DNA from 2 places in the Stenotrophomonas sp. Steno-Z4 genome. Region 2 is predicted to be linked to the other one. Evidence: predicted binding sites of a transcription regulator. Region 2 holds the regulator's gene; the other holds the start of a gene.
The links. Region 2 encodes FliA, which starts transcription of late flagellar genes. Its sites were predicted from a motif close to TAAAGTTTNNCNNNCNNNGGCCGATAA; they were not measured.
Positions count from the first base shown of each region.

Region 1: a site for FliA is predicted at 6,361-6,387, ahead of AC06E7_RS05360 (GGDEF domain-containing protein). Genes of this name have one in related genera too.

Region 1 covers NZ_JBWJPC010000001.1:1,197,747-1,209,298, forward strand. The annotation lists gene AC06E7_RS05325 (peptide MFS transporter) at 1-246, opposite strand, end outside; gene AC06E7_RS05330 (tryptophan 2,3-dioxygenase) at 489-1,367, opposite strand; gene pdhA (pyruvate dehydrogenase (acetyl-transferring) E1 component subunit alpha) at 1,704-2,786, shown strand; gene AC06E7_RS05340 (alpha-ketoacid dehydrogenase subunit beta) at 2,779-3,846, shown strand; gene AC06E7_RS05345 (SH3 domain-containing protein) at 3,848-4,201, shown strand; gene AC06E7_RS05350 (dihydrolipoamide acetyltransferase family protein) at 4,198-5,604, shown strand; gene AC06E7_RS05355 (Rossmann-fold NAD(P)-binding domain-containing protein) at 5,679-6,311, opposite strand; gene AC06E7_RS05360 (GGDEF domain-containing protein) at 6,447-8,000, shown strand; gene AC06E7_RS05365 (DUF808 domain-containing protein) at 8,076-9,017, opposite strand; gene AC06E7_RS05370 (ABC1 kinase family protein) at 9,197-10,837, shown strand; gene AC06E7_RS05375 (phosphoglycerol transferase I) at 11,028-11,552, shown strand, end outside.
Region 2 covers NZ_JBWJPC010000007.1:202,655-214,206, forward strand. The annotation lists gene AC06E7_RS16545 (chemotaxis protein CheA) at 1-1,171, opposite strand, end outside; gene AC06E7_RS16550 (response regulator) at 1,220-1,585, opposite strand; gene AC06E7_RS16555 (STAS domain-containing protein) at 1,582-1,890, opposite strand; gene AC06E7_RS16560 (chemotaxis protein CheW) at 2,062-3,072, opposite strand; gene AC06E7_RS16565 (ParA family protein) at 3,069-3,851, opposite strand; partial or broken gene motD (flagellar motor protein MotD) at 3,964-4,848, opposite strand; gene AC06E7_RS16575 (flagellar motor protein) at 4,850-5,590, opposite strand; gene AC06E7_RS16580 (chemotaxis protein CheA) at 5,705-7,537, opposite strand; gene AC06E7_RS16585 (protein phosphatase CheZ) at 7,542-8,156, opposite strand; gene cheY (chemotaxis response regulator CheY) at 8,156-8,548, opposite strand; gene AC06E7_RS16595 (RNA polymerase sigma factor FliA) at 8,565-9,311, opposite strand; gene AC06E7_RS16600 (MinD/ParA family ATP-binding protein) at 9,308-10,195, opposite strand; gene AC06E7_RS16605 (AAA family ATPase) at 10,182-11,552, opposite strand, start outside.

The sequences.
Region 1 (11,552 bases), on a different contig from region 2:
CGCCGCATAGACCAGGGCCAGGTAGGCACCGTAGGTACGGCTGGCCGCAGCCTGCCCGGCCGCGTCGCCGTCGAAGAACTGGGCCACGATGTACAGCACCAGCGCCCAGCGGATCCCGTAGAACGCGAAGCGCTCCCAGAACTCGGTCATGAACAGCATCCACAGCGGGCGCGGGTGGCCCAGCGTGGTCTTGAACTCCGGCAACGCCGGTTCGGGAACGGATTTCGCGGCGGCGTCTACGCTCATGCGGGATTCCTGGGTTCGGTGGAAGACATGCACGTCCGATGTGCGAAACAACGCGGGAGAATCCCAGAACAACGGCGTTCACGTCAAATACACACCGATGTGTGCAGCTGGCCGCATGGTCGCTGAACTTGCATCTGCAACTACCGCCCCGCAGCCGCCAGCGCAGCAACGGCGGGGCTTCCCGCACCGTACGGTGGATGCCACGGGAATACATGAATAGGCCCGGGAACCGGCCCGCCGGCTCATGCGTCCGGCGGCATCGGGTCGTCGTTGCGGATCGTGGTGCGCACCTGGAACAGTTCCGGGAAGAAGGTCAGCTCCAGCGCCTGGCGCAGGAACCCCACCCCGCTGGAACCGCCGGTGCCGCGCTTGAAGCCGATGACCCGCATCACGGTCCGCATGTGGCGGAAGCGCCAGAGCTGGAAGGCGGTTTCCAGGTCCACCAGGTCTTCGCACAGCGCGTACTCGCGCCAGTAGCGGTCGGTGTTCTGGTAGATCCGCTCGAACACCGGGTGCAGCGCATCGTCGGCCACGTGCGGCTGCCGCCAGTCGCGGTCGATGTATCCGGCCGGAATCGCGTGGCCGAAGCGGGCCAGGTAGCGCAGGAATTCCTCGTACAGGCTGGGCGCGTCCAGCACCTGCTGCAGCTGCGCCTGGCCTTCCGGGTCGTGCGAGAACACCTGCAGCATCTGCGCGTTCTTGTTGCCCAGCAGGAACTCGATGTAGCGGTACTGCAGCGACTGGAACCCCGACGACGGGCCGAGCACGTCGCGGAAGCCCATGTATTCCGACGGGGTCAGCGTTTCCAGCACCGACCACTGTTCGGTCAGCTGGCGCAGCACCAGCTTGCTGCGCGCCAGCACCTTCTGGCACTGCCAGACCTGGTCGCGCTGCAGGAAGCCGATCGCCGCACGCAGCTCATGCCCCAGCAGCTTCAGCCACAGCTCCGAGGTCTGGTGCTGGATGATGAAGAGCATCTCGTCGTGGTGGGGCGGATTGGACAGCGGCTGCTGCGCCGAGAGCAGCTGGTCCAGCCGCAGGTAGCCGCCGTAGGTCAGGCGCCCCTCCAGGTCGGTGTGGATACCGGCTTCAAGGTCGCGTTGGTTCTTGTCGACAGACATGGCGGGGGCCGCTGGAGGGGGCCAAAAGGGTAGCGCACCGCCTGCACCTGCGGGGGGCGTCTGCCATGCGCAGGCGTGTGGTGGGCGGGCGGGGACCGGATTCTGCGCGGCAGGCCGGTGAGGCCCTGCCGCCGCCCCCCCTCCGGCACGGCCCGCTCATGCCCCGTTGATACAACTGAATACGTTGAAGCCATTGGCCTTCCGGGCCCCTGATGGGGTATACCGGGCCGATGTCCCCCGGGACAGTTGCTGCGCCGCAGGACGGCTTTTTCGTACGCCTTCCTTAACATGGCAATTCATATCATTTGTAACTTCCTGTCGAAGGTGCAGTACGCAATGACGGTTGCCGCTGAGTTCAAGATCGAATACCTGCAGTACCTGGACACGGACGGCACGCTCGTCCGCGATGACCTGCCCGAAGCCCTGCGCGACCCGCGCGCGCTGCTGCCGATGTTCAAGCAGATGCTGTTCGTGCGCGTGTTCGACGGCAAGTCGATCGCGTTGCAGCGCACCGGCAAGCTGGGTACCTACGCCGCCTGCCTGGGCCACGAAGCCGCGCATGTCGGCATCGGCGCTTCCATGCAGAAGGACGACGTGTTTGCCCCGTCCTACCGCGAGTACGGCGCAATGTTCATGCGTGGCGTGCGGCCGCGCGACGTCCTGATGTACTGGGGCGGCGACGAGCGTGGCAACGACTACGGCGGCAACGCGGCCAAGGACTTCCCGTTCTGCGTGCCGATTTCCACCCAGTGCCTGCACGCCGCCGGCGCGGCGCTGAAGTTCAAGCTCAACCAGGAAAAGCAGATCGCCGTGGCGGTCTGCGGTGACGGCGGCAGCTCCAAGACCGACTTCTATGCCGCACTGAACTCGGCCGGTGCCTACAAGCTCCCGCTGATCCTGTGCATCGTCAACAACGGCTGGGCCATCTCGGTTCCGCGTTCGGCCCAGACCGGTGCCGAAACGCTGGCGCAGAAGGGCCTGGCCGGTGGCCTGCACTGCCTGCAGGTGGACGGCAACGACCTGATCGCGGTGATGGCCGCCATGCTGCAGGCGCGCGAGCGTGCGCTGGCCGGCGATGGCGGCACCGTGCTGGAACTGATGACCTACCGCCTGTCCGACCACACCACCGCCGATGACGCGCGCCGCTACCGCGACGATGCCGAGGTCAAGGATGCCTGGCAGCGCGAGCCGATGCTGCGCCTGCGCAAGTACCTGATCGGTGCCGGCGTGTGGAGCGAGGAAGAGGAACAGGCCTGGACCGTGGAATGCGGCAAGCGCGTGGATGAAGAGGTGAACCTGTACCTCAACACCCCGGTGCAGCCGGTCGAGGCGATGTTCGACTTCCTGTATGCCGATCCGCCGCAGGACCTGCTGGCCCAGCGCGCACAGGCGATTGCTTTGGAGCAGCGCCATGGATGAGATCAAGAACGGCGCGCCCGGCGCGCAGACCAACGCCGCCGACAGCGCTGCCATCGCGCGCGGAGAAGAGAGCATGACCACCACGCCCATCACCCTCATCGAAGCCATCACCCAGGCGCTGGCGTGGGAGCTGGAACACGACAAATCGGTGCTGGTGCTGGGTGAGGACGTGGGCGTCAACGGCGGCGTGTTCCGCGCCACCGCCGGCCTGCAGCAGCGCTTCGGCGCCGACCGCATCCTGGACACCCCGCTGGACGAAACCACCATCGCCGGCCTGACCATCGGCCTGGCCGCGCAGGGCATGAAGCCGGTGGCCGAAGCCCAGTTCGATGGCTTCATGTACCCGATGGTGGACCACATCATCTGCCACGCCGCGCGCCTGCGTTACCGCACCCGTGGCCGCCTGCACTGCCCGATGGTGCTGCGCGTGCCGTGGGGCGGCGGCATCCGTGCGCCGGAACACCACAGCGAAGCCAACGAGGCGATCTTCACCAACGTGCCGGGCCTGCGCGTGGTGCTGCCGTCCTCGCCGCAGCGCGCCTACGGCCTGCTGCTGGCCGCGATCCGCGAACCGGATCCGGTGATCTACATGGAACCCAAGCGCATCTACCGCCAGTACAAGGAAGTGGTGGTCAACGATGGCGAAGCGCTGCCGCTGGACGTCTGCTTCGTGCTGCGCGACGGCACCGACGTGACCCTGGTGACCTGGGGCGCGCAGGTGAAGGAAGCGCTGGAAGCGGCCGACAAGCTGGCCGGCGAAGGCATCAGTGCCGAAGTGATCGACGTGGCCACGCTGCGCCCGCTTGACTTCGCCACCATCGCCGAATCGGTGGCCAAGACCGGCCGCTGCGTGATCGTGCAGGAGGCCCCCAAGACCGCGGGCTTCGGCGCCGAGATCGCCGCGCGCCTGGCCGAGGAATCGCTGTACGACCTGCTGGCACCGGTCGAACGTGTCACCGGCTACGACACCCACATTCCGCTGTTCCGCCTGGAAATGAAGTACCTGCCCAGCGTGGACCGGATCGTGAGCGCGGCCAAACGCGCGGTGGCGGCGGGCTGACATGCGGGCCAGACTTCTGGGCCCTTACCGCAGCCAGTACCCCAACCCGCTCCGGTTCCGCACCGGCCAGATCGTCGAACTGGGTGTTCGTGACGAGGAATGGCCGGCGTTTGCCTGGGTACGCACCGATGACGGGCGTGCCGGCTGGGCACCGGTGGCGTGGTTGCAGCTGCTGGACGATGGCCGCGCAGAGGCCCTGCGCGACTACGACGCCCGCGAACTGGACGTGGACAGCGGTGAAATGGTCAAGCTGCATCATGAACACGGCGGCTGGTGGTGGTCCGAACGCGCGAACGGCGCGACGGGCTGGCTGCCGGCCCGCGATCTCGAACTGCTGGAAGAGAACTGCACATGAGTGAGAACAAGAATTTCCACCTGCCCGACCTCGGCGAAGGCCTGCCCGACGCCACCATCGTCGAGTGGTTCGTCAAGGAAGGCGACGTGATCACGCTGGACGAGCCGCTGGTCTCGATGGAGACCGCCAAGGCCGTGGTTGAAGTGCCCTCGCCGTTCTCCGGCAAGGTGCTGAAGCTCGCCGGCGGCGCCGGCGACATCATTCCAACCGGCAGCGTGCTGGCCCAGTTCGAACTGGACCCGAACCTGCCGCAGCGCGCCGACGGCCAGGACACCGGCCACAGCCATGGCCATGCTGCCCCGGCGGCCACCCCGAGCACCGGCCAGCCCGCCCCGGCCCAGCCGGACAAGGTAGTGGCGTCCGATGACGGTGGCGAGATCGCCAAGCCGGGCGCCGAGCGCGATGACGCCGGCACCGTGGTCGGCGCGATGCAAAGCTCCAATGCCGTGCACGCCGAACAGGCGGTGGCGGTCGGCGGGGTCAAGGCCGTGCCGGCCGTGCGTGCCACCGCGCGCAAGCTGGGCGTGGACCTGGGCCGCGTGCGCGCCACCGGTGCCGATGGCGCGGTGACCATGGCCGACGTCAAGCAGGCCGCCGCCGATGGCAGCGCCAAGGTCGGCGCCGCGCCGGCGGCATCGGCCGCTGCACCTGCAGCCGCTGCCCCGGTGGCCGCTGCCGCACCGGTCTCCCGCGCTGCCGATGCCCGCGCCCCGTTGTCGGCTGCGGGCAAGCCGATGCGTACCCAGCCGCCGGGCGTGGTGGCCAAGGGCCAGCCGGAACCGCTGAAGGGCGTGCGCCGCAACATGGCGCGGGTGATGGCCGACGCGCACAGCAAGGTCGTGCCGACCACGCTGAACGACGATGCCGACATCCACGCCTGGGTGCCGGGCAACGACGTCACCGCCCGCCTGGTGCGTGCAATCGTCGTCGGCTGCCAGAAGGTGCCGGCGCTCAACGCCTGGTTCGATGGCGAGGCGCTGACCCGCACCCTGCACGCGCACGTGGACGTGGGCATCGCGGTGGACACCGACGATGGCCTGTTCGTGCCCGCCCTGCGCAATGCCGACGTGCTGGATGCGCGTGGCATCCGCGAAGGCGTGAACCGCCTGCGCGAGCAGGTGGAAGCACGTTCGATCGCGGCCTCCGAGCTGAGCGGTTACACCATCTCGCTGTCCAACTTCGGCATGTTCGCTGGCCGCTACGCGACCCCGGTCGTGGTGCCGCCGTGCGTGGCCATCGTCGGTGCCGGGCGCGCCCGCCACCAGATGACCCCGGTGATGGGAGGCGTGGAAGCGCACAAGGTGATCCCGCTGTCGGTCACGTTCGACCACCGCGCTGCCACCGGCGGTGAAGCGGCGCGCTTCCTGCGCGCGATGCTGGACGACCTGGCGCTGGCGAACTGATCCACCCGCCCGGATGTGTCTGACGCGATGACGGCCACCCCAGGGTGGCCGTCATCGTTTTCGCGCATGGCGGATCACGCCAGTTGGGCGGATCCGACCACATGGACGCCAGGCCGTGGTTGCAGTGCCGCTTCGACCATCGCAGCGGCGATGCGCTCGGCGGGATTGATCCGCCATGCGCGGGGCAGCACCGGCCCCAGCGCGCCCAGTACCAGGCTGGCCAGGTGCTCGCCGCCGCGGCGTTCGCTGCGCTCGCCGCCGATCAGCCCCGGTCGCACCAGGGTCAGCGACGGGTAGCCAAGACCGCGCAGGTCCTGCTCCAGCCTTCCTTTCACCTGGTTGTAGAAGATCCGCGAGCCCGGGTCCGCCCCCATCGCCGAGTTCAACACGAAGGCCTGCGCGCCACGTGCCCGCGCCTGCGTCGCCACCTGGAGCGGGTAGTCATGGTCGATCCGGGCAAACACCTCGCGGCTGCCGGCCTGCCGGATCGTGCTGCCCAAGGCGCAGATCACCGCGTCCACCGCCCACCAGTCCGCCTCCAGCGGCAGCTGCTCGAAGTCCACCACCGGATTGAGCAGCGCGGGGTTGGACGTTCCCAGCGCACGCCGTGTCGGCGCCACCACCGCGTCGCAACGCGCGTCGTCCAGGAGGTGTTGCAACACCTGCCCGCCGACCAGCCCGGTCGCGCCCACCAGCATCACCTTCATCGCATACTCCTGCCGTCCGATTCCCTACCATCGTGGCACAGCGCCGGGTTCAAGCCCGCGACACCGCCGCCGATACTGTTCCAACGTCTCCCCCCGTCCGGCGCCCGCAGCCGGTGACCCACCAGGACCCGTCGCATGAAGGACCCGCAGGACGCTCTTCCCAGCCCCAGCCCCGGCACCGCCGTGGGTCGGCTGCTGTTGCGCCGGCAGGCGAAAGACAGCGCGGCCGGCGCGGCAGCGGACGCCCCCGCGCTCAAGGGCGGCAGCAGCGCGATGCTGCAGCGCCTGTTCGCCGGGGCCGACCAGCCCGAACCGCTGCTGGCCGCGTTCGCCCACGGCATGTCCACCCTGCCCGGCGAGCTGGGCGACATGGGGCTGCGCCTGCAGTCGGCGCAGCGCAGTGCCGACTGGGTCAGCTATGGCCGCGCCATGCGCCAGCTGATCGACAAGTACATCCGCACCATCGAACAGGACAGCCCCGACGGCCAGCCCGACAGCCTGCGCCTGCGCGAGCTGTTGCGCCTGACCCTGGGCGTGACCGTAGCCAGCCTGCTGCAGAACATGCCCGAACTGAAGGACGAGCCGGTGCAGCTGGCCGCCGACCTGCGCCAATGGCATCCCGGCCAGCCACTGCAGCCGCTGGAGCTGCGGCTGCGCGAACTGACCCACCAGATCGGGGTGCGCAGTGATGGCTGGCAGGAACAGCAGGAACTGCTGCTGAGCCTGTTCGACCTGCTGCTGGACAACATCGGCGAGCTGCTCGACGACAGCAGCTGGCTGCACGGCCAGGTGCATGCGGTGCGCGCGCTGATCAGCGGGCCACTGGACCGCGACTCGGTCGAACAGGCGCGCGCCAACCTGCGCGAGGTGATCTACAAGCAGGGCCTGCTCAAGCAGGGCATCGTCGAATCCAAGGCGGCCATGAAGAGCCTGATGGGCGGCTTCATCGAACGCCTGGACGGCATGGCGGTCAGCACCGGCGAGTACCACGACCGGATCAGCAGCTATGCGCTCGCGCTGAAGGAGGCGCGCAGCATCGCCGATCTCAACCAGCTGCTGCAGGACGTGCTGCAGGACACCGGGCGTGTGCAGGAGCAGGCCTTGCAGGCGCGCGACCATCTGGGCAACGCGCGCCGCGAGGTCGAGCAGGCCGAGGCACGCATTGCCGAACTCGAACAGGAACTGCGCGATGTGTCCGGGCTGGTGCGCACCGATCCGCTGACCGGCGCGCTCAACCGGCGCGGCTTTGACGAGCTGCTGGAACGCGAGCTGGCCCGCGCGGAGCGGCACTCACATCCGCTGGCGCTGGCGCTGCTGGACCTGGACGATTTCCACCAGACCAACAGCAGCTACGGGCATTCCGGTGGCGACGCGATCCTGCGCCACCTGGTGACGGTCTGCCAACTGCTGCTGCGCAGTACCGACACCATCGCGCGTATCGGTGGTGACGAGTTCGTGCTGCTGATGCCGGAAACCCCGGGCGCGGACAGCATGTCCACCGTGCTGCGCCTGCAGCGCTCGCTGGCGCAGCGGCCGGTGGAGCTGGACGGGCACCGGGTGCTGGTGCACTTCAGCGCGGGCCTGAGCCAGTGGCAGCCCGGCGAAACCGGCGAGGCCCTGTTGAAGCGCGCGGATGCGGCGCTGTATGCGGCCAAACGCGTAGGCAAGAACCGCGTCCAGGCTGGGTGAATACCACCACGCAACTCGATGGTGACCGGTGACCGTGGACCGATGGTACCGTTGGGTTGTCATTGTGTTGCGTGGTCAATGCGCCGGCGTCTTCCCACGCATCTTCTGGAACGCGGTCACCGCCGCCAGCACGATCGCACCGGCCACCACACCCACCACCAGGTTCGCGCCCGCTTCCACCAGCCAGCCCCACGGCGCGACCGTGCCGGCGATGCCCAGCACGAAGTGATGCACCGCCGGCACGTTGTGCACCAGGATGCCACCGCCGACCAGGAACATGGCCAGGGTGCCGGCCACCGACAGGAACTTCATCAGCCAGGGCGCCGACGCCACCAGGCCACGGCCGAATGCCGCCATCGCCCCACCCTTCTTCGACAGGTACAGGCCCGCGTCGTCCAGCTTCACGATGCCCGCCACCAGCCCGTAGACGAACACCGTCATGCCCAAGGCAATCACCACCAGCGCGGTGACCTGGTTGAGGAACGGAGCGGCCGATACCACGCCCAGCGACAACACGATGATTTCGGCCGACAGGATGAAGTCGGTGCGGATCGCCCCCTTCACCTTGTCCTTCTCCCACGCCACCATGTCGACCTTCTCGTCGGCCAGCGCCTTGAGCCGCGCCGCCTTCTGCTGTTCGTCTTCCTCCGGCGAATGCAGGAAACGGTGCGCCAGCTTTTCCACGCCTTCGTAGCAGAGGAACGCGCCACCGATCATCATCAACGGCACCACGATCGGGATCGGGAAGCCCTTGCCCTTGAGCCAGGCTTCCAGTGCGCTGATCGCCAGCGCCGCCGGCACCAGGATCGCCTTGTTCACCAGCGAGCCCTTGGCCACCGCCCACACCACCGGCAGTTCCCGGTTGGCATGGACCCCGGTCACCTGCTGCGCGTTCAGCGCCAGGTCGTCGCCCAGCACGCCGGCGGTCTTCTTGGCCGCCACCTTGGTCAATATCGAAACGTCGTCCAGCAGGGCGGCAATATCGTCGAGCAACGCAAACAGGCTGGCACCGGCCATGGCAATCCAGAAATCAGAGGGTGGCGCCGATTCTGACCGATCCGGGCACGTTCGTGGAAGATCGGCCGGATTCACCGCCCCACCACCGCCCTGCGGCGACACTGCCGGTCTGTCCTGCCCCGGAGCCCTGCTTGAATACCACGCCCGTTGTTCCCGGCTCGCCGTCGCTGGTCAAAGGCATGAACCGCCGCAGCCAGATCCTGCGCCTGCTGCTGCGCTACCGCCATTCCGGGGTGTTTTCCGGGATGAACCTGGATTCGCGTGCGGTCCACGACCTGCCGCCGGAGGGCAACCCCGAGCAGTTCGTCACCGACCTGGAATCGCTCGGCCCGACCTTCGTCAAGCTCGGCCAGATGCTCTCCACCCGCCCGGACATGGTGCCGGTGGAATTCGCCACCGCGCTGGAGCGGATGCAGGAGAAGGTCGCGCCGATCCCGGTCGAGCGCATCTACACCATCATCGAACAGGAACTGGGCGCGCCCGTATCCAAGCTGTTTTCCAGCTTCGATCCGGTGCCGCTGGGCTGCGCGTCCATCGCGCAGGTGCACCGCGCGCAGCTGCATGACGGCCGCGAAGTGGCGGTAAAGGTACAGAAGCCGGAAGTGGCAGCGCAGCTGCGCTCGGACCTGGAGGTACTGCGCAGCTTCGCATTGGCCGCCGACCACCTCACCCAGGTGGGACGCCGGGTACGCCTGCGCGACTGGCTGAACGAGTTCGCCAAGACGCTCATGCAGGAACTGGACTACCAGGCCGAAGCCGAGAACCTGCAGCGCTTCGGCCAGCACCTGCGCCCGTTCAAGCCGCTGTGGGTGCCGCAGCCGATCTGGGACTACTGCAGCCACCGCGTGCTGACCATGGAGCTGGCGCAGGGCGTGCGCGTGGACATGATTCCCGACGTGCGCCGCACCGAAGAGCCGATGGCACCGCTGGCGGCGGCGCTGATCCGTGGCTACATCGACCAGATCTTCGTGCATGGTGAGATCCATGCCGATCCCCATCCGGGCAACCTGCGGGTCACACCCGAAGGCCGGTTGGCAATCTTCGACCTGGGCATGGTGGCGCACATGCCGCCGCGCCTGCGCGAGCGACTGTTGAAACTGCTGTTTGCCGCCGTGGACGGGCGCGGCGAAGAAGTGGCCGACGAGATCATCGGCATCAGCACGCGACTGGAAGCCTTCGACGAAGAACGCTACCTGCGCGAAACCGGCCAGGTCATCGCGCGCTATGCCGCCAGCGGCACGTTCTCGGAAGGCCGCGTGGTGCTGGATCTGGTACGCATTGCCACCGCCAGCGGGCTGCGCACGCCGCCGGAGCTTAGCCTGCTGGGCAAGGCGCTGCTGAACCTGGAGACGGTGTGCCGGCTGCTGTCGCCGGACCTGGATACGCGCCGCATCGTCGAGCGCCAGCTGCAACATGTCATGCGCGCGCGCCTGAAGAAGTCGCTGTCGGCGGCCAACCTGGCCAGCGAGGCGATGGAAGTGCAGCAGCTGCTTCGCGAGGGCCCGCGCAAGATGTCGGACATCCTGGCGTTGCTGGCCGAGAACCGCCTGCAGATGAAAGTCACCGGGCTGGAAGAATCGCGGCTGATGGAAAACCTGCAGAAGATAGCCAACCGCGTGTCGGCCGGCATCGTGACCGCCGCACTGATTCTAGCGGCGGCAATGATGATGAAGGTCGATACCGGCTGGCACCTGTTCGGGTATCCGGCCATCGCATTCACGTTGATGCTGATCGGCGTGTTCCTGGGTCTTGGCATCATCCTGAGCGCGCTGTTGTTTGATCGACGTGCGCGTTCGCGGGAAGAGCGCGGACATCGGTAAATGCGTCGCGCATTCGCGCGTCTTCTTCACGTGCGTTTTACCCTTTTAAATGCAATGCGGTGTAGGGCATCGCAGCACGGTTTCAACAAACATTTCAGTCAGGTTCGTGCAGGCATGATCGGGTCATCGGCCTGTCATGTGGGTGTGTTTGGGCAGCCGATCGCACCTGTCTCCGCTGCCGATGATGCCCATGCTCTGGATCCTGCTGCTGTCACTGTTGCTGCTCACCGGGTTGTTGCTCGCCTCTGGTCGCTGGGCGTGGTGGAAGGCAAGCCTGATGTCGCTGCTGCTGTTGACGCTCAGTGCGTGGTGGTTGATCAACAAGCTCTCCGGTGATGGCCTGAATGCGGCAACGCTGTACCACCTGGGCGCGGACATGGAAGGCGCCGGCGTCTCGGACTTCAAGGGCTACATCGCTGGCTTCATCGTCCTGGCCCTGCTCTCGCTGCTGCCGCTGCTGACCCCGCGCATCAAACGCTGGCACCGAAGCGCGCATGGTCGCGGCGTGTTCGCCGGGTTCCTGGCCGTCTGGGTGCTGGCGATCGTGGTCAGCCCGCTGTACCGCGACGGCCAGCGCCTGTACCAGCAGATGCGCCCGGTCGACTACAGCATGGTGGCCCCCGAATACCGTGTGCCGCAGCAGCCGCTGCGCAAGCCACGCAACATCGTGTGGATCTACGGCGAAAGCCTGGAACGCACCTATCTGGATGAAGCC
Region 2 (11,552 bases):
CCAGGTGCACCAGCGGATCGGCGATCTTTTCGATCAGGCCCTTGTCCAGCTCGGTGCCTTCGCCGATGGTGCGCAGACGCACGTGCTTGCCCAGGCGCGAGGAGAGATCGCGGACCAGGCGCGGGAAGCGGCGGAACACCGCGTCCACCGGCAGCATGCGCACGCCGATCACCGCTTCCTGCAGGTCGCGGGTGTTGCGTTCCAGCAGGTCCAGGCCGGCGAACAGCTGCTCGGCATGCACCGGGTCCAGGGCGTGCGAGACCTGCTTGAGCATGGCCTGGGTGATGACCAGTTCGCCGACCAGGTTGATCAGCGCATCGACCTTTTCCACGGCGACGCGGATGGAGGTTTCCGCTTCGCTGGTGGCAGCTGGTGCGGCTGGTGCGGCTGCGGCGGCAGGCGCTGCCGGGGCGGCCACGGGGGCAGCTGGCGCGGCGGCCGGGGCGCTGGTGGCCAGGCTCGGCGGTGCGGCCGGACGGATGTCCAGTTCGCAGTCGTCGACGACCCAGGCGAAGGTGTCTTCGATCTTGCTGCGCGGCACTTTGCCGACCAAGCCCAGGTCCCATGCCAGGTGGGCCTCGAGCGGGTCGAGCTGGTCGAAGCCGGGCAGGCGTTCCAGTCGCGCGGCGACCTGCAGCGAGCCCAGGTGTTCCAGTTCGCGGATGATGCGCAGCGGATCGTTGCCGCTCATGAACAGCGACGGCGCCGGCACGAAACCGATCTGCCACGCTTCAGGGGTGTCATCGACCTTGGCGGCAGTCGGCGCGGCCGCGCTCGGCGCCTGGCCGGACAGCACCGCTTCCAGGCGTGCCTTGACCGCGGCCACGGCCTGCGGGTCGGCCGGCTGGCCGTGTTCGGCTTCGCGCAGCAGGGCGCGAAGCACGTCCACCGACGACAGCATGGCATCCACGGCCGCCGCTTCCAGCGCGCGCTTGCCGGCGCGCAGTTCGTCCAGCAGCGTTTCCAGCACGTGGGTCAGCGCGGCGATGGCGTCGAAGCCGAAGGTGCCGGCGCCGCCCTTGATGGAGTGCGCGGCGCGGAACACCGAGTTGATGATTTCCGGATCCTGCTGGCCCGATTCCAGTGCCAGCAGGCCCGCTTCCATCGCGTCCAGGCCCTCGCGGCTTTCCTCGAAGAAGGTGGCGTGGAAGCGTTGCAGGTCCATGCTCATGGGCGTTCGGGTCCGGTTACCAAAGGGGGAGGGGAAGGCGGGTGGGGATCAGCCCAGGACTTTCTGGACGGTCGCGACCAGCTGTTCCGGGTTGAACGGCTTGACCAGCCAGCCGGTTGCACCGGCCGCCTTGCCTTCGGACTTCTTGTCGGCGGCCGATTCGGTGGTGAGCATCAGCATCGGGGTGAACTTGTAGTCCGGCAGCTGGCGCAGCTCGCGGATCAGCGAGATGCCGTCCATGTTCGGCATGTTCACGTCGGTCACCACCGCGTTGAAGCGCTGGCCCTTCGCCCGGCCCAGGGCGACGGCGCCGTCTTCGGCTTCCTCGACGGAAAAGCCGGCCGAGGTGAGGGCGAAGGAAACCATCTGGCGCATTGACGCCGAATCGTCCACCACCAAGATACGTGCGCTCATGCCGCGTTCTCCACAGATTTCAGGTTGTCATGGGTTGCGTCCAGGCCCAGGGCCTGGGTGACACCGAGCAGGCGCGCGGCATCGCGGAAGGTGGCCGTGCAGCCGTCGAACGCGGTCGGGTGGCCGGCCAGGCGGCGGGCCTCGACGAACGCGCACAGGACCTGCACCGACGCGGTATGGATACGGCCCACCTGGCTGGCATCCAGCGTCAGGTCGCCGCCCTGGTCCACCAAGGGGGCCAGGCGTGTTTTGAGCTCGGTGCTGGTCTCGATTCCGAGATCATCACCCAGGGCCACAGTGCTCATCGTTGCTCCGGACAAACGGTTCCGAGGTCTATAACGGCGTATTTCTGGAAACCTTTAGGGTGGGCGTTGTTCCGATGCCGACGGACATCCCGCGGACACGCATGGCGTGTCCCTACGCCGCCGCGATGTAGCGACACGCCATGCGTGTCCCACGCACGGCCGGCCACATTCCTAATTCAACAGCTGCGTGGCATCCAAAAGAATCATCGGCTGGGCCGTGACCCGGGCCACGCCGCGGAACAGGTCGTTGGAAATCTGGCAGATGCGCGCGGTATCGGGCGGTTCGATCTGCGAATCGGTGAGGTTGGCCACGTCTTCCACGGCCGATACGCGCAGGCCCATGGTCTCGCCGTCCTCTTCCAGCACCACGATGCGGGTGTTGGCGTCGTCGCTGGCGGGACCGGTGCCCAGGTGGATGCCCAGGTCCATCACCGGCACCACCTGGCCGCGCAGGTTCATGATGCCCAGCATCGCCGACGGGGTGCCGCGCAGCGGCAGCAGCGGTACCGGCAGCACCACCTCCTGCACCTTCAGCAGCTCCAGCGCGTAGGCCTGGGGGCCGCAGCGCAGGCGCAGCCAGCGCGAGGTGCGCTCGGCGGCGCGGCGATCGCCGCGGGGGCTGGAGGCCGGGTTGCGGGCCTGGGCCTGCAGCTCCTGCCAGCTGCTGGGGCGGCCGGAGGGGGCGGGAACGGGAGCGGGTGCCACCGGGCGCGGTGCGGCCACGGGTGGGGGCGGCGGCGGTGCAGTGCGGGCGACCGGTGCCGGGGCAGCGACCGGGACCGCTGCGCGCACGGGCGCCGCCACGGTGTCGTGGAGCGCTTCCGCTGGCAGATCGTCCCAACTGGGGCGCGAGGCGTCCGGTGTAGCGGCCACCTCGACCGGGCCCAGGGCCGGGTCGTTGAGCAGTTCGTCCAGCAGGGCCAAGTGGGCCGGCGCGCCCGGTGAGGTGGGCGTATCAAACTCCGCCGCTGGAGCAGCAGCCTCCACCACGGGACCCAGTGCAGGGTCGTTCATCAGTTCGTCCAGCAACGCCATGGCGGCGGGTGCGCCCGGTGAGGTCGGGGTGTCGAAGGCGGGTGCGCCGTTGGCGTCTTCCGTGTCGGTGGTCGCCACGGCGGTCACCGGCACGGCATCGCCGAGCAGTTCCTCTAGATAATCGTCGAGTACGCCGGCGCTGTTCATGCCGCGCGCTCCATCTGCAGCGCGTCGTCGGCCAGGATCCATTCCAGCGCACGCCGGTACGCGGCCAGGCCACGGCCCGGGTAGTCGTCGGAGGTCGCCGGCACGGTCAGGCTGGCGGCGTTGCAGATGCGCGTATCCACCGGAATGGCGTCTTCCCACACGCGGTGGCCGTGGCGGTCCTGCATCTGCTTGACGGTTTCGTTGCCGGCGCGGGTGCGCCGGTCGAACAGGGTCGGCAGGATCGACATCGGCAGTGGGCGGCGGCGCGAACGCTCGACCATCTCGCCGGTCCGCACCATGCCATCCAGGCCGTGCAGGGCCAGCGGCTCGGCCTGGGTCGGAATGATCAGGCGATCGGCTGCGGCAAGCGCGTTGATCATCAGCAGGCCCAGCGTGGGCGCGCAGTCGAGCAGGATGTAGTCGTGCTGGCCCTGGTGGCGGGTCATTGCGTGCTGCAGGGCCAGGCCCAGGCCGGGCTGGTTGGCGCTGCGCCGTTCCAGCGTGGCCAGCGCGGCCTGCGCGCAGATGAAGTCCAGGCCGGGCACCTGGCTGCCATGGGCCAGGCTGCCCAGTTCCGCAGGCGGGGTGCCGAACAGCTCCAGCACGCCGGCCGGCGGCGGATCCAGCGGCACGCCGAAAGCGCGGGTCAGCGAGGAGTGCGGATCGAGGTCGATCAGCAGCACGCGGTGGCCCAGGGCGGCCAGGCCGCGGCCGAGCGCGAGGGTGGTGGTGGTCTTGCCCACGCCGCCCTTCTGGTTGGCGATTGCCCAGATACGCATCGGCTTACTCCTTCATTGCGGGGGGAACGGCGGCGCCAACGCGGCTGCCGGCCGGCACCGGTGGCAGCTGCACCGGGGCGAGGGGGGAAACGGGGGAGGGCGTGGCCGGCGCCGGCGCGGTGCCGGTTTCGGCGGTGAGCTGCGGGCCCAGCGGGTCCGTGCCCTGCGCGGTGTCGGCCAGGATGATGACCATCACCCGGCGGTTGCGGTTGCGGCCCTGCGCGCTGGTGTTGTCTTCGCGCGGGCGGAACTGGCCATAGCCGACCATCGCCAGCCGCGCCGGCTGCACGCCCCGGTCGGCGAACAGGTGCACCACGCTGGCCGCACGCGCGGCCGACAGTTCCCAGTTGGAGGGGAACAGCGCGGTGGCGATCGGCACATCATCGGTGTGGCCTTCCACGCGCACGCCGTTGGGCGCGTCGTGCAACACCTGCGCCAGCGAAGACAGGGTGTCGCGTGCGTGCACGTCGAGCGTGGCCGAGCCGGTGGTGAACAGGATGTCGCTGTTGATCTCCACCTCGATCCACAGCTCGGTGCGGCGCACGGTGATCATGCCGCGGTCGATCAGCGGGGCCAGCGTGGCGGTGAGGCGGTCGGCGATGCTGTTGAGCTGGCGCTCTGCAGCCTGCAGCTGCTGCTGGTTGTGCACCGACACCGGCATGCGCATCTGCGAGGCCATCGCCGGCAGCAGGGTGGGGTCGTTGCTGGGCGACGGTGCCGACGGGCCAACGCGGTTGCCCGCCTTGATCACCGAGGGGCTGTCCCAGCCGCCGCCCTGCACCTGCTGGTTGCCGACCTGCACCGGGTTGATGGTGCGCGGCGCGCCACCGAAGGCGGTGGTCAGCGCATCGGCCATGACCCGGTACTTGCCTTCGTTGAGCGAGGAGATGGCGTACATGACCACGAAGAAGGCAAGCAGCAGCGTCATGAGGTCGGCGTAGGGAATCGCCCAGGCCTCATGGTTGGCGTGCTCTTCGTGGGCTTTGCGGCGGGCCATGTCAGTGCAGGAACCCCGACAGGTTGGTCTCGATGTTGCGCGGGTTCTCGCCCTGGGCAATCGAGATCAGGCCTTCGATGATCATTTCGCGGTCGCGGCTGTTGTGGTGGATCACGCTCTTGAGCTTGGCCGACACCGGCAGGAACAGCAGGTTGGCCGAGGCGATGCCGTAGATGGTGGCGGTGAACGCAGCGGCGATGCCGTGGCCGAGCTTGCTCGGGTCGGCCAGGTTCTTCATCACCGCGATCAGGCCGAGCACGGCGCCGATGATGCCCAGCGTGGGCGCGTAGATGCCCATGCCTTCGAACACCTTGGAGGCGGCCAGGTCCTGGCTTTCCTGGCTGCCCAGTTCGATTTCCATCATGTGCCGGATGGTTTCCGGCTCCACGCCGTCCACCAGCAGCTGCAGGCCCTTGCGCAGGAACGGGTCGTCCTGGGCGTCGACCTGGGCTTCCAGGCCGAGCAGGCCCTGGCGGCGGGCGATGTTGCTCCATTCCACGATCTGGCGGATCAGCTCGGCACGGTCGCTGGCCGGCGGGCGCACGACCCAGCGCACGATCCTGAAGGCGTGCTTGAACACGGCCGGCGAGGTGTGCAGCAGGATGGCGGCCAGCGTGCCGACGATGACGATCACGAAGGCGGCAGGGGACCACAGCGACGCCAGCCCGGCACCCTTGAGGATGCTGCCGCCGACCAGCGAGGCCAGGGCGAGGAAAAGTCCAATGAGGCTGAGTCTGTCCATTTGTCCGATATCGGCTTGCTTGGGGGGGACTTGAGTTGTGGGGCTATCGGCGGTTCAGCCACGCATGGCGTGGCTCTACGCGTTGGGGGCACCCGTCGATGCGGTGGCCCTGGATCAATCGTGCGGGGTGCGCAGGCCGTCCACGTCGAGGATCAGCGACATGCGGCCGTCGCCGATCAGGGTGGCGCCGGCGTAGCCGCGCAGGCCGCGCAGGGCCTTGGGCAGCGGCTTGATCACCACTTCCTCGCGGCCACGCACCTGGTCCACCACCAGCCCGAAGCGGGCTTCGCCGGCCTGCAGCACCACGATGGTGAGCAGGGGCGAGGGCGCCGGATCCACATCGAGCCAGTGGCGCAGGTCCACCAGCGGCAGGGTATGGGTCCTGCGGTCGAGCACGGCGCGGCCGTCGAACCAGCCCAGCGAGGTGTTCGGCGCGTGCAGCACTTCCATCACGCGTGCCAGCGGCAGTGCGTAGACGTCCTCGCCGGCCTGCACCAGCAGGGTTGGCAGGATCGCCAGGGTGAGCGGCACGCGGATCATGAAACGGCTGCCGCGGCCCAGTTCGGACTGGATCTGGATCTGGCCGCTGAGCTCGCGGATGCGCGACTGCACCACGTCCATGCCGACGCCACGACCGGAGATATCGGTGACTTCCTGCTTGGTCGAGAAGCCGGGCAGGAACACCAGGTGCAGGCATTCCTCGCTGGTCAGGCGGGCGGCGGCTTCGGGATCGATCAGGCCCTTTTCGCGGGCCTTGGCGCGCAGGCGCTCGGGGTCGATGCCGGCGCCGTCGTCCTGCACTTCAATGCTGACGTAGTCGCCTTCCTGCTGCGCGGACAGGCGTACGTTGCCGCTGCGGGTCTTGCCCTGGGCTTCGCGCAGCTCGGGCATTTCGATGCCGTGGTCGATCGCGTTGCGCACCAGGTGCACCAGCGGGTCGGCCAGGGCTTCGACCAGGTTGCGGTCCAGTTCGGTTTCCGCACCGATCAGTTCCAGCTCCACTTCCTTCTTCAGGTTGCGGGCCACGTCGCGGGCGACCTTGGGGAAGCGTGAGAACACCTTGCCCACCGGCTGCATGCGGGTGCGCATCACCGCCGACTGCAGGCGCGCGGTGGCGATATCCAGCGTGGACACGGCGCGGTCCAGTTCTTCGTCGTGCAGGCGCGCACGCAGGGTCTTGAGCCGGTTGCGCGACAGCACCAGTTCGCCGATCAGGTTGACGATGGCATCCAGGCGCTTGGTATCCACGCGCACGGTGTGTTCGGCTTCGGCCACCGGCTTGTTGGCGGCCGGCTTGGCCGGGGCCGGAGCGGCGACCGGGCGCGGTGCGATGGCCGGGGCGGGTGCCGCTGCGGCCACGCTCTGCGCGCCGGGAGCGGCGCCGCCATGCAGCTGGTCGAGCAGCGCTTCGAATTCGTCTTCGCCGATCAGGCCATCGTCGTTCTTTTTCGCCACGGCAGTGGGAGCCGCGCCGCCGTGCAGGGTATCCAGCAGGGCTTCGAATTCATCGTCGGTGATCAGGTCGCCGCTGGAGGCGGCCGCCGTCGCGGCCGGTGCCGGCGTGGCCGGTCCGTTGACGTCGAACTGCGCGATCAGTTCCGGCGGGGCATAGCCCGGCTCGGTGCCGGCGGCCACCGAATCCAGCATCGACTGCAGGTAATCCAGCGACTGCTGGCCGGCGTCGAAATGGTGGGCCTGCAGCACGGCCTGGCCCGAGCGGGCCATGCCAAGGGTTTCTTCGGCGGCGTGGCACAGCTCGACCATGGCCTGGATGCCCAGGAAGCCGGCACCGCCCTTGAGCGTGTGGAACCCGCGGAACACCGCGTTGAGCTGGTCGCTGTCCTGGGGCGACTGCTCCAGCGACACCAGCTGTTCGCCGAGGCGATCCAGTATCTCCTGGGCCTCGAGGATGAAGTCTGCAGCAATGTCGTCTGGAACAGCACTCATGGTTTCAAAGCCCCAAATCGGAAAGCAGGTCGTCGGCGTCGACCTGTGACACCTGATGGCGGTCCAGGCCGCTCACGGCCGGACCGGCCAGCCCGTTGTCGCGCTTGTGCGCGCTGTCGTCCGGCGGCGGCAGGCCGAGCGCGCCGAAGCCTTCGTGCACGCGGCGCACGATGCCCACCACGCGGCGGATGATCTGCCCGGTGAGATCCTGGTAGCTCTGGGTGAGCGCGATCTCGGTGAGGTTGTGGCGGATGCGGTCCAGCTGCTGGTCCTGGTCCGGGCTCAACCCGTTGGCACGCAGCTGCTCGGTGAGCGCGCGGCATTCCTCGGCCAGGTCCAGGGTGCGGTGGGTGGCCTGTTCGGTCATCGCCACCACGTGGTCCAGGCGCGCGCAGGCATCGTCCAGCTCGCCGGCTTCGCTGGGCAGGGTGGGCAGTTCGCCCAGCGCCTGGCCCAGTTCGCGGGCAAGCCGGTTCAGCCCGGCCATCATCGGCTGGGTGCGCAGCGCGGCCAGGGCGTCGATTTCCCGGCGCCAGCCCGCTTCGTCGCCGCTTTCCAGCGCAGCCAGGGCATCCTGCAGGCGCTGCACCAGCGCCGATTTGTCGCGAAGGGTTTCCATCACGCGCTGGCCGCCAGGCGCTCGAAGATCTTGCCGAGCTTTTCTTCCAGGGTCTGGGCGGTGAACGGCTTGATGATGTAGCCGTTCACGCCGGACTGGGCGGCTTCAATGATCTGCTCGCGCTTGGCTTCGGCGGTGACCATCAGCACCGGCAGGGTCTTGAGCTTGGCGTCGGCGCGGATCGCCTTGAGCAGGTCGATACCGGTCATGACCGGCATGTTCCAGTCGGTGACCACGAAATCGAACGACTGGCTCTGCAGCAGGGCCAGCGCGGCATGCCCGTCCTCGGCTTCGGCCGTATTGGTGAAGCCCAGATCGCCCAGCAGGTTCTTGACGATACGACGCATGGTCGAGAAGTCGTCGACGATCAGGATACGCATGTTCTTGTTCAAAGCACTTTCCTCGGTATCAAGTGTTCTCGAGGCCGGCGTCGGCCGCCTCGAAGATCTTCAGTCGGCCACGCAGGCGCAGCACTGCCTGGCCATGGATCTGGCAGACGCGCGACTCGCTGACGCCGAGCACCGCGCCGATCTCTTTCAGGTTCAGCTCCTGCTCGTAGTACAGCGACAGCACCAGCTGTTCGCGTTCGGGCAGCAGGCCGATCGCATTGCCCAGTTCGCGGCCGAACTCGCCGCGCTCCAGCACCTGCTGCGGGGTCGGGCCGCCCTGGGCGACGGTATCCAGCTCGCCCTGGTCTTCGATCCGCGATTCCAGGCTCAGCACCTGGCCACGCGCGGCGTCTTCCATCAGGCGCAGGTAGTCGGGCAGCGGCATGTCCATCGCGGCGGCCACTTCGGTGGCGCTGGCGGCGCGGCCGGTGGTCTGCTCCAGCCGGCGGATGGTGGACGCGGCGTCGCGGGCACGGCGGTGCACCGAACGCGGCACCCAGTCGCCGCGGCGGATCTCGTCGATCATCGAGCCGCGGATGCGGATCGAGGCGTAGGTTTCGAACGAGGCGCCCTGGTCGGCGTCGTAGCTGCGCGAGGCCTCGATCAGGCCCATCATCCCGGCCTGGATCAGGTCGTCGACTTCAACGCTGGCCGGCAGGCGTGCGGCCAGGTGGTGGGCGATGCGCCGGACCAGGTCCGAGTGCTGGGCAATGCACTCGTTGGCAGCGGCGCGCTGCACCTCTTTGTATTGTGCGGCGCCTTTCATGCGGTCACCCCGCGTTGCTTGAGGATGCGTTCCAGGAAGAATTCAACGCCGCCGCGCGGCTCGGTCGGGGCCTGCCAGCGGGCGGTGCGCCGGGCGATCTCGGCGATCGCCTGCGCCGACGGGCTGGACGGGTAGGCCTTCACCACCGGCTGCTGGCGCTGCACCGACAGGCGCAACCAGTCGTCCTGCGGCACGCAGCCCAGGTAGTTCAGCGAGACATCGGCCAGGAACTTGTCGCAGACCCGGCTCAGCTTTTCGTAGAGCACGCGGCCTTCGTTCGGATCACGCACCATGTTGGCGACCACCTGGATGCGGTCCACGCCACGTTCGCGCGAGAGCACCTTGATCAGCGCATAGGCGTCGGTGATCGAGGCCGGTTCGTCGCAGACCACCACCACGGTGTCCTGGGCGGCCTGGCAGAAGGTGAGCACCCCGTCGGTGATGCCGGCGGCGGTGTCGACCACCATGAAGTCCAGATCGCGTTCCAGTTCGGAGAACACGTTGACCAGGCCCACGTGTTCGGCCGGCTGCAGTTCGGCCATGTGGCGGCGGCCGGACGCGGCCGGCACCACCAGCACGCCACCCGGGCCTTCCAGGATCACTTCATCCAGCGTGCAGCGCCCGGCGACCAGGTCGGCCAGGGTCAGCTTGGGCTGCAGGCCCAGGATCACATCGATGTTGGCCAGGCCCAGGTCGGCATCCAGCAGCAGCGTGCGCTTGCCCATGTCGGCCAGCGCCACGGCCAGGTTGGCCGACACGTTGGTCTTGCCCACGCCGCCCTTGCCGCCGGTGACGGCGATGGTGCGGACCGGGCCCAGCGGCTGGCTGCGGGTGGCCGACAACGGGAAGGTCCTGGTCAGGTTTTCATACTCACGCGACGGCATGGTTCAACTCCGGGTTGCAGGGCATATCGGCCGCGCGGCGCAAATCTTCAAGGCGAAGTACAAGATTGGCTGCACTGGCCCGGTGCAGGTCTTCGGGAACGTCCTGGCCATCGGTGACCCAGGTGATCGGCAGGCGGTGGTCGACGGCCACCGACAGGGCGGTACCGAAGCGGCCGGTCTCGTCCAGCTTGCTCAGCACCACGCCCTGCGGGTTGGCGCCGCTGAAGCGGCGGACCACCTCGTCCATGTCGCCGAAGCTGGTGTTGGCCGGGAGCACCAGCAGGGTGCGGATCTGCGGGGCGGCGCGCAGCCACTGCAGCTGGGCGGCCAGGGCGCGGTCACGCGGGCCCAGGCCGGCGGTGTCGATCAGCACCAGCTTGTAGTCCTTCAGGCGCTCCAGCAGCTGGGCCAGGTCGCTGCCACTGTTGGCTTCATGCACCGCGATGCCGAGCTGGCGGCCGAAGCCATACAGCTGTTCGCGGGCGCCGATGCGGGCGGTATCGGTGGTGACCAGGGCCACGTCGCGGGCGGCGTGGGCTTCGGCGAAGCGCGAGGCCAGCTTGGCGATGGTGGTGGTCTTGCCGGCACCGGTGGGGCCGACCAGGGCGATCACGCCGCCGGCTTCCAGCGGGTCGACCGGGGCGATCGGCAGCTTCTTGGAAAGCAGCCCCAGCATCAGGCCACGGCCACGGTGGGCTTCGGTGTCCAGCGGGATCTGCAGGGCCACGTCGCGGCAGATGCCGGCGTCGAAGCCGTATTCGTCCATCAGGTCCAGCGCGGCGGCACGCACCGCCGAGCCGCGCAGGCGCTCGTCGGTGAAGCGGTTCATTTCGCGCTCGATGACGGTGCGCATGCCGGCCACTTCATTGCGCAGCTGGCGCAGTTCCTCATCGTCGCGGACCAGGGTCACCGGGGCGGCGACGGCAGGCACCGGGGCGGTGATGACCTCGGCCGGCACCGTCGGTTCGTTGGCGGCCTGCAGCGACGGCTCGACCGGTGCAGCAACGGTCATGGCGGCGACCGGCGCGGCGATGGCGTCCACAACCACCGGAGCGGGCGCGGCAAACACCGCCGAATCGTCGATCTGGATGGCCGGGCTGGCCGCGGCCGGGACCACCGGCACGGTTTCCCACAGCGGAGCCGCCGGGGCTTCAAGCGGAGCCCGCTGCATCTGCTGCGCCGGCATCTGCGGCAGCTGCGGCGGGACGCTGGTGCGGCCTGCCGGAGCGTGCATCTCGAACAGCGGTGCTTCGTCCAGCGGCGGGTCGATGATGAAGCGGGCGCGGTTGGCCGGGACCGGCGCAGCGGCGCGGACCGGTGCTTCAACCGCCACCGGTGCGGCGTCGGCGACCGGCGC